Spartinivicinus poritis: one gene and its partner. The protein of the gene in region 1 interacts with the protein of each later gene in a pairwise test. Links are inferred from orthologs where the notes say so. Each region holds a gene or a part of one and is shown in the gene's direction. Other genes may lie near its edges. The genes, in order: mrcB and ORQ98_RS12455.

Region 1 (12,438 bases):
CCTTAAGAATGGAATAAAAAAAGGGGTGAAAGTAGTGATTACTGGCTCCTTTCATGCCAGGAAAGATGTAGGTTCTCCCCAATTTGTTCAGTGGCTTGCTCCAAATGTAAAAGTGGCTAGTGTGATATTTGTAGAATCAAATGAAGATCAGCAGGCAAGGGTTGAAGGTACTAATCGGTATGTAAGTGCACCCTGGTATCAGGGGGTAGAACAGTGGGGAGACTGGCTATGGCGCACTCCAAAAGCAGATACTGACCGCCCTGACTGCGGTTGATCTCATGACTTAAAAACTAATTCTCTACACATAGGATAAAAGAGAGTGAAAGATAGGGGTTGTAATTTTTTAAAAGTTTAGTAATATAGCGCGCCCATCAAGGGTCGTTAGCTCAGTTGGTAGAGCAGTTGGCTTTTAACCAATTGGTCGCTGGTTCGAGTCCAGCACGACCCACCATTTCTCTCATTTCTTGATGCAACTTATTACTATCTAATCTTTTCTTTTTTATATTTACAGCAAAACCTAAATTGTTGACTTTGTGTTAGTTGATTGAAGCTTGTTCAGGCGCGTGGTTATACCAGTAATTAGCTAGTCGCTGATTATGGCTAACGCCTCGGCCTTGCTGGTACATTTCTGCAAGTTTTAACTGAGCAGTTTTAACTCCTTGTTTAGCAGCCTCCCAATACCACATAGCAGCCCTGGTTTGATCCTTCGCAATTCCATTACCAAGCTCGTAGTGCGTGCCAAGTTGCCATTGGGCAATTCGATCTCCATTATTGGCAGCATGGCTCAGCCAGAATACACCCTCATGTAAGTTGAATAGCTGGCTTTGATTACTAAGAAAAACATCGCTCAACTGCTTATAAGCACTGGTGTCACCTTTATAAGCAGCCTCCTTTAGCCATAACACCGCTTGGTCTTGGTTAAATAACCTGCTTTCAGGCTCTAGCATTAGCTCTGCTGCTCTGACCATAGCAATCTCACTTCCTTGTTTGGCGGCTTGCTCAAACCAGTAAAGTGACTGACTGTGTTGGTCTTCAAACTGCTGATAATAAGAACCCAAGACTAGTTGGGCATTAACGTGATTTTGTAATGCTGCCTGGCTGACTAGATAAATACCACGCTTGCTGTCTTTAGGTACTTTTTCGCCTTGTATCAGCAAAATACCAAGACGGTACTGAGCATATTTGTTGCCTTTTTTAATAGCTCGTTGATACCAGTATCTAGCTTTCTCTGGGTTTTTGGTTACTCCATCGCCTATTAAGTAAGCTTTGGCTAAGTTGTTTAAGGCGGCAGGGTGATCTTTTTCGGCTGCTTTTTTATACCACTGTGCTGCAACTGCTTTATCTTGTTTTACACCAAGGCCAGTTGCGTACATATAACCTAGGTTATTCTCGGCAGCTGCATGGCCTAATTTAGCAGCAGTCTGATAATAGCTGAGGGCTTGCTTAAGGTTTTTATCTACGCCTTGGCCAAGTTGGTGCATCATACCTAAGTTATTTATCGCCTTAGGATATTTTTTAGCCGCCGCTTGATTAAACCAGTAAAGGGCTTGATTATAATCTTTTTGCAGAATGTTCCCGAACCAATACCACTCACCCAATAAAACCTGACTTTCAGCTAGTCCTTGTTGAGCTGACTGCCTAAGCATTGATACCGCTTTTGCCGTATTGTTCGGAGCAATGCAGCGGGCAGCTTCATACTGTCCTTCTAGTGCCGTCAATTCGGCTGACTTTTGAAACCAGTCACAGGCTATTTGAGAATGTTGGTCAGCTTGATAAAACTGACCAATTAGATAGTAAACGAAGCCAAGAGATTTTTTGTGAACGGGTTTTATTTGTGAAGCTTGGCTGATGTGCTGTGTAGACTGCTTCTGTTGGCTAATTGTTGAGACAGACTGGTTCAGTTTGGTAAGCGAGTTGGCGCTAGCAGCTGCATGTCCCGCCAGGCTTAATGTAAGTAAGCCTATAAAAAGACGACTAGTTCCCTTTTTGGTGTTTATCATTAGTGCCCTGTTAGCTAAATAGCGACATAAGATATAACTAAAAAAATCACACAACAAAAACAGACGACCTGTTTATTATTTAACCTATTTTAAACATATCAGTAGATTTGATTTATTTCAGTGAAATTAAGCATTTGATTAAGAAATTAATGCACCTATGTGAACATTCATTACAAAAGGTGACATAGGTCGTAAGTAATCTGTGATTAATTAGGGGAAAGGGGGGGCTGAAAAGTTTCAGAACAAAAAAAAGGCTACCAAAAGGTAGCCTTAGAACCGTGATTAGCCTGATGAGGAGATAACCTGTAAAAAAAGCTGTTTAACTGCCAGGTAAACGTCTTACAGTAGTTATCAAAGTTGCCTGTGGCAACTGTTGAAAAGAATAGGCAAGCAGCTTTTAAATGTCAACACAAATGATAATTATTTTTATTTGCATGCGCATGATGTGGAAGCAATGCACGAAAAGTTGGATGACAGGCAAAAAAAAGCCACTCTAAAAAGAGTGGCAAAAGTCTGTGATTAGCCTGATGAGGAGATAACCTGTATATAGCATCCTGTTACTTACAGAAGTGATATCGACAGATTAAATCTGTTGTGCAACGACAACAATGCAAATGATAATTGTTATCATTTGCATTGTCAATAGCTGCTTAGAATTTTTCCTTCCGCAAAGAACCTGTGTATAAATTAGAGGGCTGTGGCTGTATAACTCTTTATGGCTAGCTCATGACTCCAACAGTGCTAGCTGAATCATTCGAGCCTGGAGAAGCGAGTTTTTGATTAAGAGCGTTTATTCGCCTAGCCATATTTTCCATTAAGTTAAGGCAAACCCTTGGGTGAGTTTGAATAAGGTTAATAAACTGATCTTTAGGCACAGCGGTGAGGGTGCAATCATCTTTGGCGATCACAGTTGCTGAGCGTTTTTCTTGTGTAAACATAGCCATGGCACCAAAGATCTCATCTTGATAAATATTGCCTACTTTTACTCCACGTACATAAACCTCGGCACGCCCAGTCATCAAGATAAAGACATGGTCAGCTTGCTCGCCTTCACTAATAATAGTTTCTCCAGCTTTCACTTGAAGAAAACCAGTTGTAGGCTTATCGCTGTATGGGGTGAGTCGAGATAGCCCATCGGCTAATACAGCGGCATAACCAACCAAGTATTTTGTTAGTAAGGTCTGTCTGGCTGGATCTGCTTGAATATGCTCAAAAAAAGCTTTGCGGTTATAAGGAATGAGTTCAATAGGGTCTTTACTGCTGTATTTACACTTTGGCAAGCTAAAGCCTTGTCTTAGCCCTACGATGTCACCTTCTTGCATGTAAAAAACTTCGCGCTGATTAATAGAGCCAGCAAGCTTTCCTTCGCAAATTAAAAAAACCTGGTCAGGGTCATGCTGGGTATAAAGGTCTGCAACGGAGTCTAAATAGATATTGGCTGCCTCGCTGGGCAAACCATTAACAAGCTGGGCAGGGATAAGCTGCAGCTCTGAAATGACTTCACTGATATAGGGGAATTGCTCTCCCACCAAGTACATGGTTGTAGCCTTAAATTAACATTACTGGCTGACTGCACTGGGTTCTTTGGCTTCTGCTTCCCGTATTAACCTTTCTTTTAGCGAAGGGTCAAGCTGGTTCCAGTGCGCATTGAGTAGAGCACCTTCTAGTGCATATAACAACACTTTAGATACTTTAAATCCGCGTGTTTTAATTTTGCAATAGGCTTCCACCGCACCAATTTGCTCTAGTGTTTCGCGGTCTCTAATGCCAACGGCATTAAGCCATTGAACGGATGTTTTCCCTAGGTTTTTCAGCTCGATTAAATCTGTTGCCATCTTCGAGTCCTTGCCCTCTGAAAATACCAAGTTGCTCAGGTGACAACAAAACTTCATATCAGTCACTATCGAGTTTGCCACCTTGATATAAATAATAGCTGATTATTGTGCCTTGTATGATAATTGATCAGAAACTCGGCTAAATTTTTATTGTATGGCCTGGGTATACTTTGGTGTCAGGCAGCTATATGCCTGTTTATATCTGTTGAGTTTTTAGCTTTTACCTTTTTTGAAAGCTAGCCTAAAAGTCCTTCTAAGAGGACTACCGCTAGTTGCCGTACACTTAAAAAGTGAGAAATTTCCCTCAAATTGTTGGTTTGCTCTGAAAATCAGCAGCCTAATCGAATACACTTTAGCCAATTATTTTGTAAGACAACTGACGCAAGAAAAATATGAGTGCTTCTTGAGGTTGTGAGTAGCCAGCGTGATATCGGCACTCCTTTGCTGTGATAGTAAAGCCTTTGCTGATTATTAGCGTGCAAAGAAGGCTTTGTTAGGGTCTTAAAAGCTGATTTGAGTTACACATAAGCCTGATGGTGTTATGTGAACCAAACATATCATGTAAGTAACAAACCTTATTATCAGCATAACAAGACTCGTTTATTGTGCTGACAAATTAGCCAGCAAAGCACTGAGCTATCTAAGCTATCGAAACGCTTTTAACGAAAAGTTTCTAAGCACTAATATCTGATTGCAGTCTGACAGTCTTTAGGAAAAAACATAAGCACATGACTGAACGTATTCGCACTGGTAGGCAGCCAGCCAACAAAAGTAAAAAGTCCAATGGAAAGACCAAAAAAGGAGGCTTTTGGAAGAAGCTATTTAAGTTAGCAGCTGTGCTGTTAATAATTGGTGGTGTTCTATTTGTTGGTTATGCCAGTAAGCTAGACATTGAAGTAACAGAAAGGTTTGAAGGCAAGAAGTGGGCAATTCCTGCGAAAGTATATGCTCAACCATTGGAGATATTTTCTACTAGAAGAATTAATGCAAAACAACTGACTCAACAGCTGGATCAGCTTGGCTATCAGTCTGTCAGTTATGTTGAGCGAGCTGGACAGTTTCACCAAAAAGGCAATACAGTTACTGTAAAAACCAGGGGGTTCCAGTTTGATGATGGCTATGAAGAGTCAGCCCTGCTAAAAATCACTTTTCAAAATAAACAAATTAAAAAGGTAGTAGATCAAACTGGCCAAGAAGCTTTAGCGCGTTTAGAGCCACAGTTAATTGGTGGCATTTATCCTGCCTCGAATGAAGACCGCTTGTTAACCAAACTGGAGCAGTTACCAGAAACCTTTATTCCTACTTTATTAGCTGTAGAAGACAGAAATTACTATGACCACTGGGGTGTTTCACCCAAGTCAATTATTAGAGCATTTTATGTCAATTTTAAAACAGGGAGAGCCGTTCAAGGTGGGTCAACTTTAACTCAACAGCTAGTAAAAAATTTATATTTGTCGAATGAGCGTAGCCTGAAAAGAAAAGCTAATGAAGCTATTATGGCTGGCTTATTAGATTTTCATTACGACAAGGATGAAATACTCGAAACCTATATCAACGAAGTGTTTTTAGGTCAGCAAGGTAATCGCGCTATCCATGGGTTTGGCTTAGCCAGCCAGTTTTTTTTCGGTCAGCCTATTAATGAGCTGTCAGTTGAGAAGGTTGCCCTGTTAGTTGGCATGATTAAAGGCCCTTCTCAATACAACCCTCGTCGTAAGCCAAAAAATGCCCTTAAGCGTCGTAACCTGGTGCTAAAAGTAATGGCGCAACAAGGGGTAATTACTGAGCAGGAAGCAAACCAGGCTAAGCAGAAGCCTTTAGGCGTGGTGAAGCATAGCAAGGTACAAATGAACCACTATTATGCATACCTCGACCTGGTTAAAAGACAGTTAAAGCGTGACTATGATGAAGATAATCTAACTTCTCAAGGGCTGAGAATCTTTACAAACCTTGACCCTATCGTTCAGCAGCAAGCTCAAAAAAGCCTGACTGAAACCCTGAAAAAAATCAGAAAATCCAGTGAAAAGCATAAAGCGTTACAAGGTGCTATGGTGGTTACAGCGCCAGGTAGTGGTGATGTGCTGGCAGTGATTGGTGATCGTAAAGCAGGTTATACAGGCTTTAACCGTGCAGTAGATGCCCAGCGCCATATTGGTTCTTTAATTAAGCCTGTAGTTTTTTTATCTGCATTGACACAACCTGAGCAATATACTCTCGCCACTTTTGTGGACGACAGCAAAGTTAGCATTAAAACTCAGGATGGTCAGTTATGGGAGCCAAACAACTTTGATCATAAAAGTCATGGCGCGGTGCCCTTGCATGAGGCCTTGGCAAAATCCTATAACTTGGCCACAGCGAATGTGGGGTTGACTGTAGGTGTAGAAAAAATACTACAGTTACTTAAAACAATGGGAGCCGATCAGGAGTTTCCTGCCTATCCTTCTTCCCTGCTAGGTGCTGTAGCCATGTCACCTGTGGATGTAGCTACTGTTTATCAAACTCTGGCAGGAGGTGGTTTTAAAGTACCACTAAGGACGATACGGGCTGTATTGGATGCTGAAGGTAAACCACTGCAGCGTTACCCGCTGGCCATACAACAGGTTATTCCTAGCGAGTATGTGCACTTATTGCAGTATGCAATGCAAGAGGTTATGCGAGAGGGTACTGGTAGAAGAGCCTACCGGCTGTTAAATAATAAAGTGCGTGTTGCAGGCAAAACCGGTACCAGTAATGAACAGCGTGATAGCTGGTTTGCTGGCTATTCTGAGGACTACTTAGCAGTTGTTTGGATGGGGCATGATGATAATAAGCCAACACCAGTAACAGGTAGTAGTGGTGCGCTAAGGGTTTGGACAGACTTTATGTTTAATGTAAATCCTAAGTCATTGCGGCCAAAAGTGCCTGATCAGGTCCGCTATGTATGGGTAGATGAAATTAGTGGCATGCTTGCCAATGAATCTTGTGCAGGTGCACGTTACTTACCATTTATTAAAGGCTCTGAGCCCCAGGAAGAATCTTCCTGCATTATTCGTCACCAGCCCCAAAGAAGGGGGTCTAAGGTGGTAGAGTGGTTCAGAACTCTGTTTCGCTAGTCGGGGGCAATAATAGTGTTTCAACAAACAAACATATTTCAGGGTAAAACATCGTGGTTTAAGCCAGCAGTTATTGGAGGAATGCTGGCTATATTAACTGGCTGTGTACAGCACACATATATTCCATCATCACAAGATCCAGGCCGGGATATGCGGCCTGAAGTGGTTGATGCTGCTCCGGCACCTGCTGCTCGTCCTGAATATCGTCAGCCTCAGGTAGTGACCCAGCCGCGCCAAGAAAACCAAGATCAATATGCTTATGTAACACCTGATTACCCTGACTCAGGAGTGAGCAACAATCCAGCTGCTCGTCGGTTAATTGATCGAGCTTTAGAGCAGCGTGCGAGTGGTGATTTAGAAGCAGCTGCAGCCACTTTAGAAAGAGCACTGCGAGTTGCCCCAAATGATCCAGAAGTCTATTACGAGTTAGCTTCAATTCGACTTAGCCAGCAAAATTATGCACAAGCAGAACAGCTAGCTCGTCGAGGCTTATCCTTAACGCGTGATCCTGGGATGAGAGCAAGGCTGCAATCTATAATCGATCAAAGTGCAGTTGGCCGGGGATAGGTTGAATACCTAATTAGTTATTCGAAAATAAAGTTAAATTTCTAGCAAAAATGCCCGGAAGCGGTGGTGTCAGATGAAATATTCGGGCTAGCTTTTAATTGTCAGCAAATGGACAAGCTCGTTAAACTAGTGTTACATCTTTTCTAGAACACAAGCATTACTGAATCAAACTTAACGAGCGCTTGTCTTTTTATGAGTACTGATCACATATCTGCGTTATTAACTGAGCTGGAGCAAGAGCTTCAACACCTGAACATGTGGGACTCTACCCCTCCTTCTGTAGAGGCTTTAGCAAGTACAGAGCCTTTTTGTGTTGACACCTTGGCGCTGAATCAGTGGTTGCAGTGGATTTTTATCCCTCGCCTTCGTGCTTTGATTGAAGGTGGCCTTCCTTTACCCTCAAACTGTAGTATTCTACCTATCGCTGAAGAGTTCTGTAGTCAGCAGTCTAATGATTGTGCAAAGCTACTGATCATAGTCACAAAAATTGACCAAAATCTTTCTTAAGTTTTCTATACCAACTACGTTTCTACAACAACAATGCCCTTATAAAAGCAATGCGTACGGTGAGATTGTTTCAGCTAGTTTTTCTAATGTTGGTGTTGGCTTTATCTGGATGCCAGGCGATATACCAAAAGCCAATGCTTATTGCTCCAACTATGTTGTTGGATAAAGTGAGAATTCGTAATTACCTCTCCCAATGCTTAACAATAAAACCTCTGGGTGTACGACATACACCTGAGAATGTTGTGCTGCTTACGGAGATGATTGCTTCTCAGGATATTAGCCAGTGTCAATGCAAGTCTGTTTATGTTGAATATCAGGTTGAAGAAAGGCTGCTTAGCTCAGGAAGTGCTTATGGTAAGGCGACGCAGATTAATTGGGGACAAGGCTACTTTATTGCTCCAGTACCAAAGTTTCAGCTTAAGCCACAGTTAATCACCTTAAAGCATGATACGGCACTACAATATCAAGGGCCTTTAATAGTTAGCTTACGTTGCAAAGATGAGTGAGTAATCTTAGAGGAACTGCCCAGCGTATAGCTAGCTGGGCAAAGTGTCGAAGCTTAGTTACACCACTCTTTGATGGCTTCATCAGCTCTTTTTAGTTGCTCCTCTTTTTCCTCTTGACTGAGAATTTTTACTGAGCCATCTTCCATCGTCATCCTGACCCGGTTTTTGATAGTTAGTTGAATTTTATTTTGCTTAGCTTGCTTACAGTTTTCATCTTTTTCTTTTTTTGCTTTGGCTAAATCTTTTTCAAACGCTTCTTTCTCTGTCTGCTCTTTCTTTTTGGCTTCTTCTGAATCTTTAATCGTTTTTAGCTGCTTTTCTCCAGCCTCTTTGCTGGAAGGCTTTTGGGCTCGAGTATTTACAACTTCACCTTGGCCTTGCTTGGGTGGTTCAGTGCTGTAATGGGTAACGCCATTTTCATCTACCCACTTATAGAATTTACCTGCAGTTAGGCTGGTGGAGATTAGAATTAAGCTGGTGAGCAGCAATAGCTTTTTCATGAGTGTTCCCAAACGTTCTGTTATCTTCAATAACACCACAGTTTAGTGGTCACATGAATATATAGGTAACTTATTGCGATAAGTAGAGATGTGACATCTCTATCCTTAATTTTGTTATACATATCACTAAATAAAAGTAAGGTGAAATAATATTTACGATTTAAGCACTTTGCTTGGAGCTTATACCTTTATTGAAGGCAGCCCTAAGTTATTCAGCAATATCCTTACCATTGTAGACGACGTGGCAGGTCCTTGACTTCTGTCGCTAAACTGTAAAGAATTACCAGTCTTACTTTTTGGATGTTTATTGCGTAAATCGCCATCCACTCTGCACTGAAATTTACACCTTAATTTTCAGTTTTTTCCCAAAGACGCGTTACCTCGCGCTGGGTCGGCCCGCTTGTACAATGTTGTGGGCCTGACAATCTGGCAGTTTCGTTAGGCGGCTGAGCAATGCTTAGCGAAGCGAGGTAGTGGTGTATCTCTTATTATAAGAGCTAATGTGGCTCTTCTCTTTAATTCAACTAGATTGACCACTAGCTTAAAAATTAGCAAGTCACGACCCCGTCGTTAGTGTTTGGCTAGATATAAGTTTTTGGCAAGCACTAGCAGGGCTATTCGTCTTGCTAATCAGATAGGTTTATGTTGCTCTATAGCTAATGGATATAGTCTGTTAGATCGTTAAACTAATTTGTTATGTAGTGATGTTCTAGAGGGTTCATCAAGTGGAACTATTATCGGGTGCTGAAATGGTAATCCGCTCATTAGCGGATGAAGGGGTTGAGTATATTTATGGTTATCCCGGCGGTGCACTGCTTCATGTATATGATGCACTGTTTCGTCAGGATCGAGTCACCCATATTCTCGTGCGCCATGAGCAAGCAGCAACCCATATGGCTGATGGTTACGCACGGGCGTCGGGAAAAACAGGGGTAGCGCTTGTTACATCGGGGCCAGGAGCAACCAATACGATTACAGGTATTGCCACTGCTTACATGGACTCTATTCCAATGGTGGTTATTTCTGGGCAAGTGCCATCAGATTTTATTGGTACGGACATGTTCCAGGAAACTGACATGGTGGGAATCTCTCGGCCAATCGTTAAGCACAGCTTTTTGGTTAAGCGAGCCGAAGATATTCCAATGACCATTAAAAAGGCATTTCATATTGCTCAGTCTGGTCGGCCAGGTCCTGTGGTAGTGGATATTCCTAAAGATATCACTAATCCCAGTGATAAGTTTGAATATGTATACCCCAAAAAAATTAAACTTCGTTCTTATAATCCTCCGCAAAAAGGTCACTCAGGGCAAATTCGTAAAGCCCTTGATCTACTAATGCAGGCAAAACGGCCAATTATTTATAGTGGCGGCGGAGTCATTTTAGGGCAGGCGGCTGATGTACTGACAGAGTTGGCGCAAAAGTTAAATTTCCCTGTTACCAACACTTTAATGGGGTTAGGGGGCTACCCAGGTTCTGATCGCCAGTTTTTAGGGATGCTCGGTATGCATGGCAGTTATGCCGCTAATCTGGCAATGCATCATGCTGATGTGATTTTAGCGGTAGGGGCTCGGTTCGACGATCGAGTGACAAATGGTGTTGCTAAGTTTTGCCCAACAGCCAAAATTGTTCATATCGATATTGATCCAGCCAGTATTTCTAAAAATATTCGTGCTGATGTACCTATTGTTGGTCCAGTTAAAGCAGTTCTGAATGAGATGCTGGGTGCGATTAAAGATAGTAAGCGGGAAGTTGACAAAGAAGCCACTAATAGCTGGTGGAAACAAATCGATGAATGGCGTAGCTCAAAAGGCACCTTCCCTTATGATCCAGGTGATGGTGGCATTATTAAACCTCAGGCGGTGATCGAAGCCTTATATGAGGTAACCAAAGGCGATGCATTTGTTACTTCAGATGTAGGCCAGCATCAAATGTTTGCTGCTCAATATTATAAGTTTGATCAGCCTAACCGTTGGATTAACTCAGGTGGCTTAGGCACCATGGGCTTTGGCTTTCCTGCAGCAATGGGGGTGAAGCTACATTACCCTGATCACGATGTTGCTTGTGTAACGGGGGAGGGTAGTATCCAGATGAATATTCAGGAGCTATCTACCTGCTTGCAATATGATCTGCCAATCAAAATTATTACGCTGAATAACCAAGCCTTAGGCATGGTACGGCAGTGGCAGGATATGCAATACGACAGTCGTTACTCTCACTCTTATATGGAATCACTCCCGGACTTTAAGCGACTGGTTGAAGCTTATGGGCATGTGGGAATAACTGTCGAAAAGCCAGATGACCTGAAAGGTGCAATGGAAGAAGCCTTTGCCTTAAAAGATCGTTTGGTGTTTTTAGATGTAAAAGTTGACCCTAATGAGCATGTTTATCCCATGCAAATTAAAGATGGCTCAATGCGTGATATGTGGTTAAGTAAAACGGAGCGTACCTAATGCGTCGTCATATCATTTCAGTATTAATGGAAAACGAGCCCGGTGCGTTGTCGCGGGTAGTTGGGTTATTTGCTCAGCGTAACTACAATATTGAGTCATTAAATGTAGCACCAACCGATGATCCTACATTGTCTCGGCTTACGCTGACCACAATTGGGGTTGACGATAAAATTGAACAAATTACCAAGCAGCTAAATAAGCTAATTGATGTGGTTAAACTGGTTGATTTATCCGAAGGCTCTCATATTGAGCGTGAGCTGATGTTCCTGAAAGTAAAAGTATCAGGAGCTCAGCGTGCAGAAATAAAGCGCACTACTGATATTTTCCGCGGCCAGATTGTGGATGTCACCAGCTCAACTTATGTTATTCAGCTAACCGGTGATAGCGATAAATTGGATGCTTTTATTCAAGCGGTAGCACCTGTGTCTGTTCTAGAAGTTGTGCGGACTGGTGTGTCTGGAATTGCTAGAGGGGAAAAAGTACTTAGTTTATAACTTACCCTACGCATTGAGTATACAAATTTAACTAATAAAAAAGCCTGGTTGTTGCACCAGGCTTTTTGTTGTCTGTAACAAAAATGGAGATTTTTTAGTGAGAGCAAGAAAGCATCGCGCGGAAAACCGCAGTGTACATAATAGTACATGAGGATTTGAGCACGAAGCTGACGCAGCTATCGCTAAAAAAGATCATTTTTGTATGATTAGATGATGCGCTTCATATCAGTCATATGCCCACGCAACTCATAACCGATTAACTCAACAGTATGGTCACGAATAGCATCGTTCACTTCAACCAAGCGCGCGTTATCAACACTGTTCGATTTAACAGCTAAACCTTTACCGATAACATCAGTGTCGACTTTAGCCATAAAGTCTTTTAACAATGGCACGCAAGCATGGGCAAATAAATAGCAGCCATATTCTGCAGTATCAGAAATAACCACATTCATTTCATACAGCTTGCGACGAGCAATGGTGTTAGCAA
Region 2 (4,745 bases), on another replicon or contig:
ATATCAATAATGAGCTGGGTGATCTTGAAATCGCCTTGGATGCTGCGTTGGACGTGCTGAGGCCAGGTGGTCGACTGGTGGTGATTAGCTTTCATTCGTTGGAAGACCGTATTGTCAAACGCTTCATTAAAAAGCATGTAAAAGGTGACGAGTTACCAGCAGGGTTACCAGTGACTGCGGATCAGCTAAACCAGCGACTAAAGGCAATAGGCAAAGCAATTAAGCCAAGCGAGCAAGAGGTGGATGGTAATGTGCGCTCCCGTAGTTCCATTATGCGGGTGGCAGAGAAACTTAAGTAACTTTGAGCGGGTAAATATTGGAGTGAGTCTTTCATGCAGTTAACTGTTTCAAAGCCAGTAGTCGGATTAACCCTGTTATTTCTGTTGGTAGTGATATCAGCGCTGGCAGTGGTGTATGTCTCTCACTTAAATCGACAACAGTTTAACTTGCTGCAGGCGGAGCTGACACTGCAGTCTGAAGCACAAGTGAAGTGGGGGCAGCTGTTATTACAGCATAGTACTCTCACTACCCCTAGTCGGCTGGACAAAATTGCCACAGGCAAGCTTGCCATGCATATTCCATCAAGCGAGGAAATGGTGATCGTTAAACCATGAGCCAGTTAAACACTCAGGTGCCAGTCTGGCGCTTTCGATTTATTGTAACTGTGCTGATAGTGGCCGCTGCACTAGTGGGTTGGCGTATTGTTGACTTACAGGTGATTGACCGTCATTTCCTGCAAAATGAAGGGGCGAAACGAGTGGTGCGTCACTCAGAAGTGGCTGCAACCCGAGGCATTATTTTTGACCGTAATGGGGAGCCGCTGGCTGTCAGCACACCTGTCGTTACCATTTGGGGAAACCCCAAAGAGCTGAGCCAAGTAAAGACTAAATGGCCTGTTATCGCCAAACACTTGGGCTTCAGCTCAAGCTACCTTGCCAAGAAAGTAAATGATAACGGCTCTAAAGAGTTTATTTACCTTAAACGACACATGCGTCCTAAGCTGGCTCAGCGACTTTTAGCTGAAAAAATTAGGGGTATTTATGGTATTGATGAATTTAAACGTTACTACCCAGCAGGCAGAGTAGCTGCCCATATTGTGGGGTTTACCAATATTGATGGTAAAGGCCAGGAAGGTATTGAGTTAGCCTACGACCACTGGCTAACAGGTAAGCCAGGACAGGTTCGTTTGTATAAAGATAGAAAAGGACGGCTAGTTAGAAGTGCTGAGTTAGTTAAAAGTGCTCAGCCGGGCAAAGAGCTGTATTTAAGTATTGACCTAAGAGTACAAAACCTAGCCTATCGAGAGTTAGCAAAAGCAGTCAAGCGAAATAATGCTTCAGGCGGAACTCTGGTGATACTGGATGTGAAAACAGGGGAGATATTGGCAATGGTCAATCAGCCAGTATACAACCCCAACAATCGTCGCCGGGTTCGGGCTGGGTCAATTCGTAATCGGGCCATGACCGATATTTTTGAACCGGGCTCAACGCTTAAACCTTTTACTATCGCTGCTGCGCTAGAAGCAGGTGAGTTTACGTCGTCCTCTCTGATAGATACCAGCCCCGGCTATATGATGGTTGGGCGTAAGACGATCAAAGACCACCGCAACTATGGTGTGATTGATATTACTACGATATTGAAAAAGTCCAGCAATATCGGCATGACCAAAATTATTCAACAAGTGACGGCACCTACAGTGGCTTCACTGTTACATCGAATGGGCTTTGGTATCGACACGGGAACGGGCTTTCCGGGAGAGAGCACTGGAATGCTGCCTTTACGCAGTAAATGGCGGGCAACTGAGGAAGCGACCTTATCCTACGGCTATGGTATGGCAGTGACTGCTGTGCAGCTAACCCAGGCTTATGGCGTATTAGCAAATAGAGGAAAAAAAGTACCCACTACCTTATTAAGGCTGGATGACCAACCGGAAGCATCACAGGTAATTCCCAGCAATGTAGCGCATGACGTTGTGAAAATGCTGACAAGTGTTGTGAAAAAAGGAGGGACAGGCACCCAAGGGGCAATTGAGGCCTACCAGGTGGCAGGTAAAACCGGAACGGCGCGCATTGCTGAAGCAGGAGGGTATTCAGAGAAAAAACACCATTCGGTGTTTAGTGGTTTAGCGCCAGCAGGAAATCCAAGGCTAGCTGCTGTGGTGATGATAGATAACCCTAAAAATAAAAAGTATTACGGTGGTGAGGTGGCAGCCCCTGTTTTTTCAAAAGTGGTGGCTGGTTCCTTACAGTTATTAGGGGTATCACCGGATAATTCGGCACGTTTGGCCAACCGTGGTCGTGACAGGAGTAACAACACATGACAACAAAGCAGGATGATCAATCAGTGCTGAAGTTGCCAATGATGCCGCTTTCTCGTTTGCTGGCTGCTATTGGGCAAGCCCAAACCGGGTTTGATCCTATTCTTTCAGGTATTGCCATCGACAGCCGACAAGTGAAACCTGGTGACTTATTTATTGCCATGCAAGGCTATCAAGTGGATGGACGCCGTTTTATTGCAGATGCCTTTGGTCAGGGAGCCGTTGCTGTTTTAGCGGAACAGTCAGGTCAACAGGCATTGGGGCAGCAAGCTGTTATTGAAGTGCCACAGCTGAATAAACAACTGGGAAAACTACTTAATGAATATTTTGGTTATGTGACTAACCAAATCAATATCCTGGGTATTACTGGTACCAATGGTAAAACATCTTGTAGCCAGTTTGCTCGTCAACTGTTGAATAAATTAAACATCAATTGTGGTGTGGTGGGAACACTAGGGTATGGCACCACAGACTCGTTAATTCCATTAGTAAACACTACACCTGATGCATTGCAGTTACATCAATTTATTTATCAGTTAGTTAACCAGCAAGTGCCATATTTAGCAATGGAAGTTTCGTCCCATGGTTTAGCGCAGGGGCGAGTTGAAAGTATTGCTTTTGATGTCGCTATTTTTACTAATTTAACTCGAGACCATTTGGACTATCACCAGACAATGGAAGATTATGCAGCAGCAAAAGCACAATTATTTACCAATATTGCTTTGCAGCATGCAGTGATTAATCAGGATGATCCTTATGCACAACAAATGCTGGCTGCTTGTCATCCTGCTTGCCAACGCTGGCAATATAGCTTGCAAAATACCCGTGCAGATGTGGTTGCCAGTCAAATTCGTTATTTAAATGATGGTATTGCGGCAGTCATTGAAAGCCCTTGGGGCAAGGGGGAAATATATATTCCCTTATTGGGGCATTTTAATTTAGCTAATGTGTTGGCAGTCATTACTGGTTTAGCTGCTAATGGTATTGAGTTTAATCGTTTGCTTGATGCAGCTGAAACACTTAAACCTGTGACAGGCAGGCTGCAAACCATAAAAAGTGCTGAAAGCATCAATGAAAAAAAACAGAAAACAGGCAAGCCAACCATAGTAGTGGACTATGCCCATACGTCAGATGCATTGGTTCAATTACTTAAAGCAGTTCGCTTACATAGCAATCAAAAAATTATTTGTGTATTTGGTTGTGGTGGGGATCGAGATAAAGGAAAACGCCCTGAAATGGCGCAGGCTGCTTATGAGTATGCTGATCACTTAGTGATTACATCGGATAATCCCCGCACCGAAAAACCTGGAGATATTATAGATGATATTCGTCAGGGGCTGCCTACATCTCCTGAATTAGCTGTTGATATTATTGAAGATAGAAGTGAAGCCATTCAACAAGCGATTCAGTCAGCTCAGTCTGAGGATATTGTGGTTATTGCTGGAAAAGGCCATGAAAATTACCAAGAAATAATGGGTAAACGATTACCTTTTAGCGACTTTGAGCAGGCTACACAAGCACTATTAAATTGGAGTAGCCATGATTAAGCGTAATCAACTCAGTATTATTAATCATCTACTACCTGGTAGCCAGTTACTAGGTGATGACCAAGCTTTCTCTGGTTTAAGTATTGATACTCGCACTATTCAGCCAGGTGAATTATTCATTGCTTTACAAGGCCCAAACTTTGATGGCCATGATTATATTGCAACTGCTAAACAACAGGGAGCCGTTGCAGCAGTTGTCGAAAAACCCATAGGTGCTGAAAAAACAGGGGGCAAACTTATTTCTCAGCTTGTTGTTGAGGATAGCCGAATAGCGTTAGGACTGATTGGTCAAATTAATCGTGAAGATTTCTCGGGGCCTTTAGTGGCATTAACGGGGAGTAGCGGTAAAACCACGGTTAAAGAAATGCTTGCGGCTATTTTTAAACAGCAAGGCCCTACGTTATTCACTGCTGGTAATTTAAATAATGATTTAGGCGCTCCGCTAACATTAAGTCGATTAACAGCAGAACATCAGTATGCGGTTATTGAGCTTGGCGCCAATGCTGTAGGAGAAATTGCTTATACCAGTCGCTTAAGCCAGCCTACGATATGCCTGATTAATAATGTTATGGCAGCTCATTTAGAAGGATTTGGCTCGTTAGAAAAGACCGCGCAAGCTAAAGGTGAAATTACCCAAGGGTTAGTGGATAACGGTATAGCTGTATTTAATGCAGATGACCAATTTTTTGATTATTGGAAAACACTGCTATCAGCCAATCAACAATTATTAAGTTTCAGTGTTACAAATACTGAAGCCAATGTATATGCAACTCACGTTGAGCTTATTGATCAGGGCTTTCGGTTCAAAATACATCTACTGGATCACTGTTTTAGCGTAACGCTTCCCTTGCCGGGACGGCATAATATCGCAAATGCACTGG

Evidence for each region.
Region 2: the proteins of mrcB (region 1) and ORQ98_RS12455 interact in binary tests that used the Escherichia coli proteins (3 or more experiments, as listed by UniProt). The link is inferred for Spartinivicinus poritis from one-to-one orthologs.

What each region holds. Positions count from the first base shown.
Region 1 is NZ_JAPMOU010000017.1:105,932-118,369, forward strand. Bases 4,178-7,243 are described here. They hold mrcB (penicillin-binding protein 1B), read left to right. Parts: upstream 4,178-4,563; coding sequence 4,564-6,924; downstream 6,925-7,243. Other genes in these bases: ORQ98_RS14480 (tetratricopeptide repeat protein), read left to right, coding at 6,940-7,243. Also shown: ORQ98_RS14450 (ChaN family lipoprotein), read left to right, coding at 1-274; ORQ98_RS14460 (SEL1-like repeat protein), read right to left, coding at 537-2,000; ORQ98_RS14465 (Crp/Fnr family transcriptional regulator), read right to left, coding at 2,720-3,538; ORQ98_RS14470 (TfoX/Sxy family protein), read right to left, coding at 3,560-3,835; more of ORQ98_RS14480, read left to right, coding at 7,244-7,491; ORQ98_RS14485 (YqcC family protein), read left to right, coding at 7,684-7,998; ORQ98_RS14490 (DUF2195 family protein), read left to right, coding at 8,058-8,504; ORQ98_RS14495 (DUF4124 domain-containing protein), read right to left, coding at 8,558-9,004; ORQ98_RS14500 (acetolactate synthase 3 large subunit), read left to right, coding at 9,730-11,454; ilvN (acetolactate synthase small subunit), read left to right, coding at 11,454-11,948; ilvC (ketol-acid reductoisomerase), read right to left, coding at 12,155-12,438. UniProt on the Escherichia coli protein: Cell wall formation. Synthesis of cross-linked peptidoglycan from the lipid intermediates.
Region 2 is NZ_JAPMOU010000014.1:39,746-44,490, forward strand. Bases 1-2,965 are described here. They hold ORQ98_RS12455 (peptidoglycan D,D-transpeptidase FtsI family protein), read left to right. Parts: upstream 1-610; coding sequence 611-2,320; downstream 2,321-2,965. Other genes in these bases: rsmH (16S rRNA (cytosine(1402)-N(4))-methyltransferase RsmH), read left to right, coding at 1-299; ftsL (cell division protein FtsL), read left to right, coding at 333-614; ORQ98_RS12460 (UDP-N-acetylmuramoyl-L-alanyl-D-glutamate--2,6-diaminopimelate ligase), read left to right, coding at 2,317-2,965. Outside these bases: more of ORQ98_RS12460, read left to right, coding at 2,966-3,864; ORQ98_RS12465 (UDP-N-acetylmuramoyl-tripeptide--D-alanyl-D-alanine ligase), read left to right, coding at 3,857-4,745. UniProt on the Escherichia coli protein: Essential cell division protein that catalyzes cross-linking of the peptidoglycan cell wall at the division septum. Required for localization of FtsN.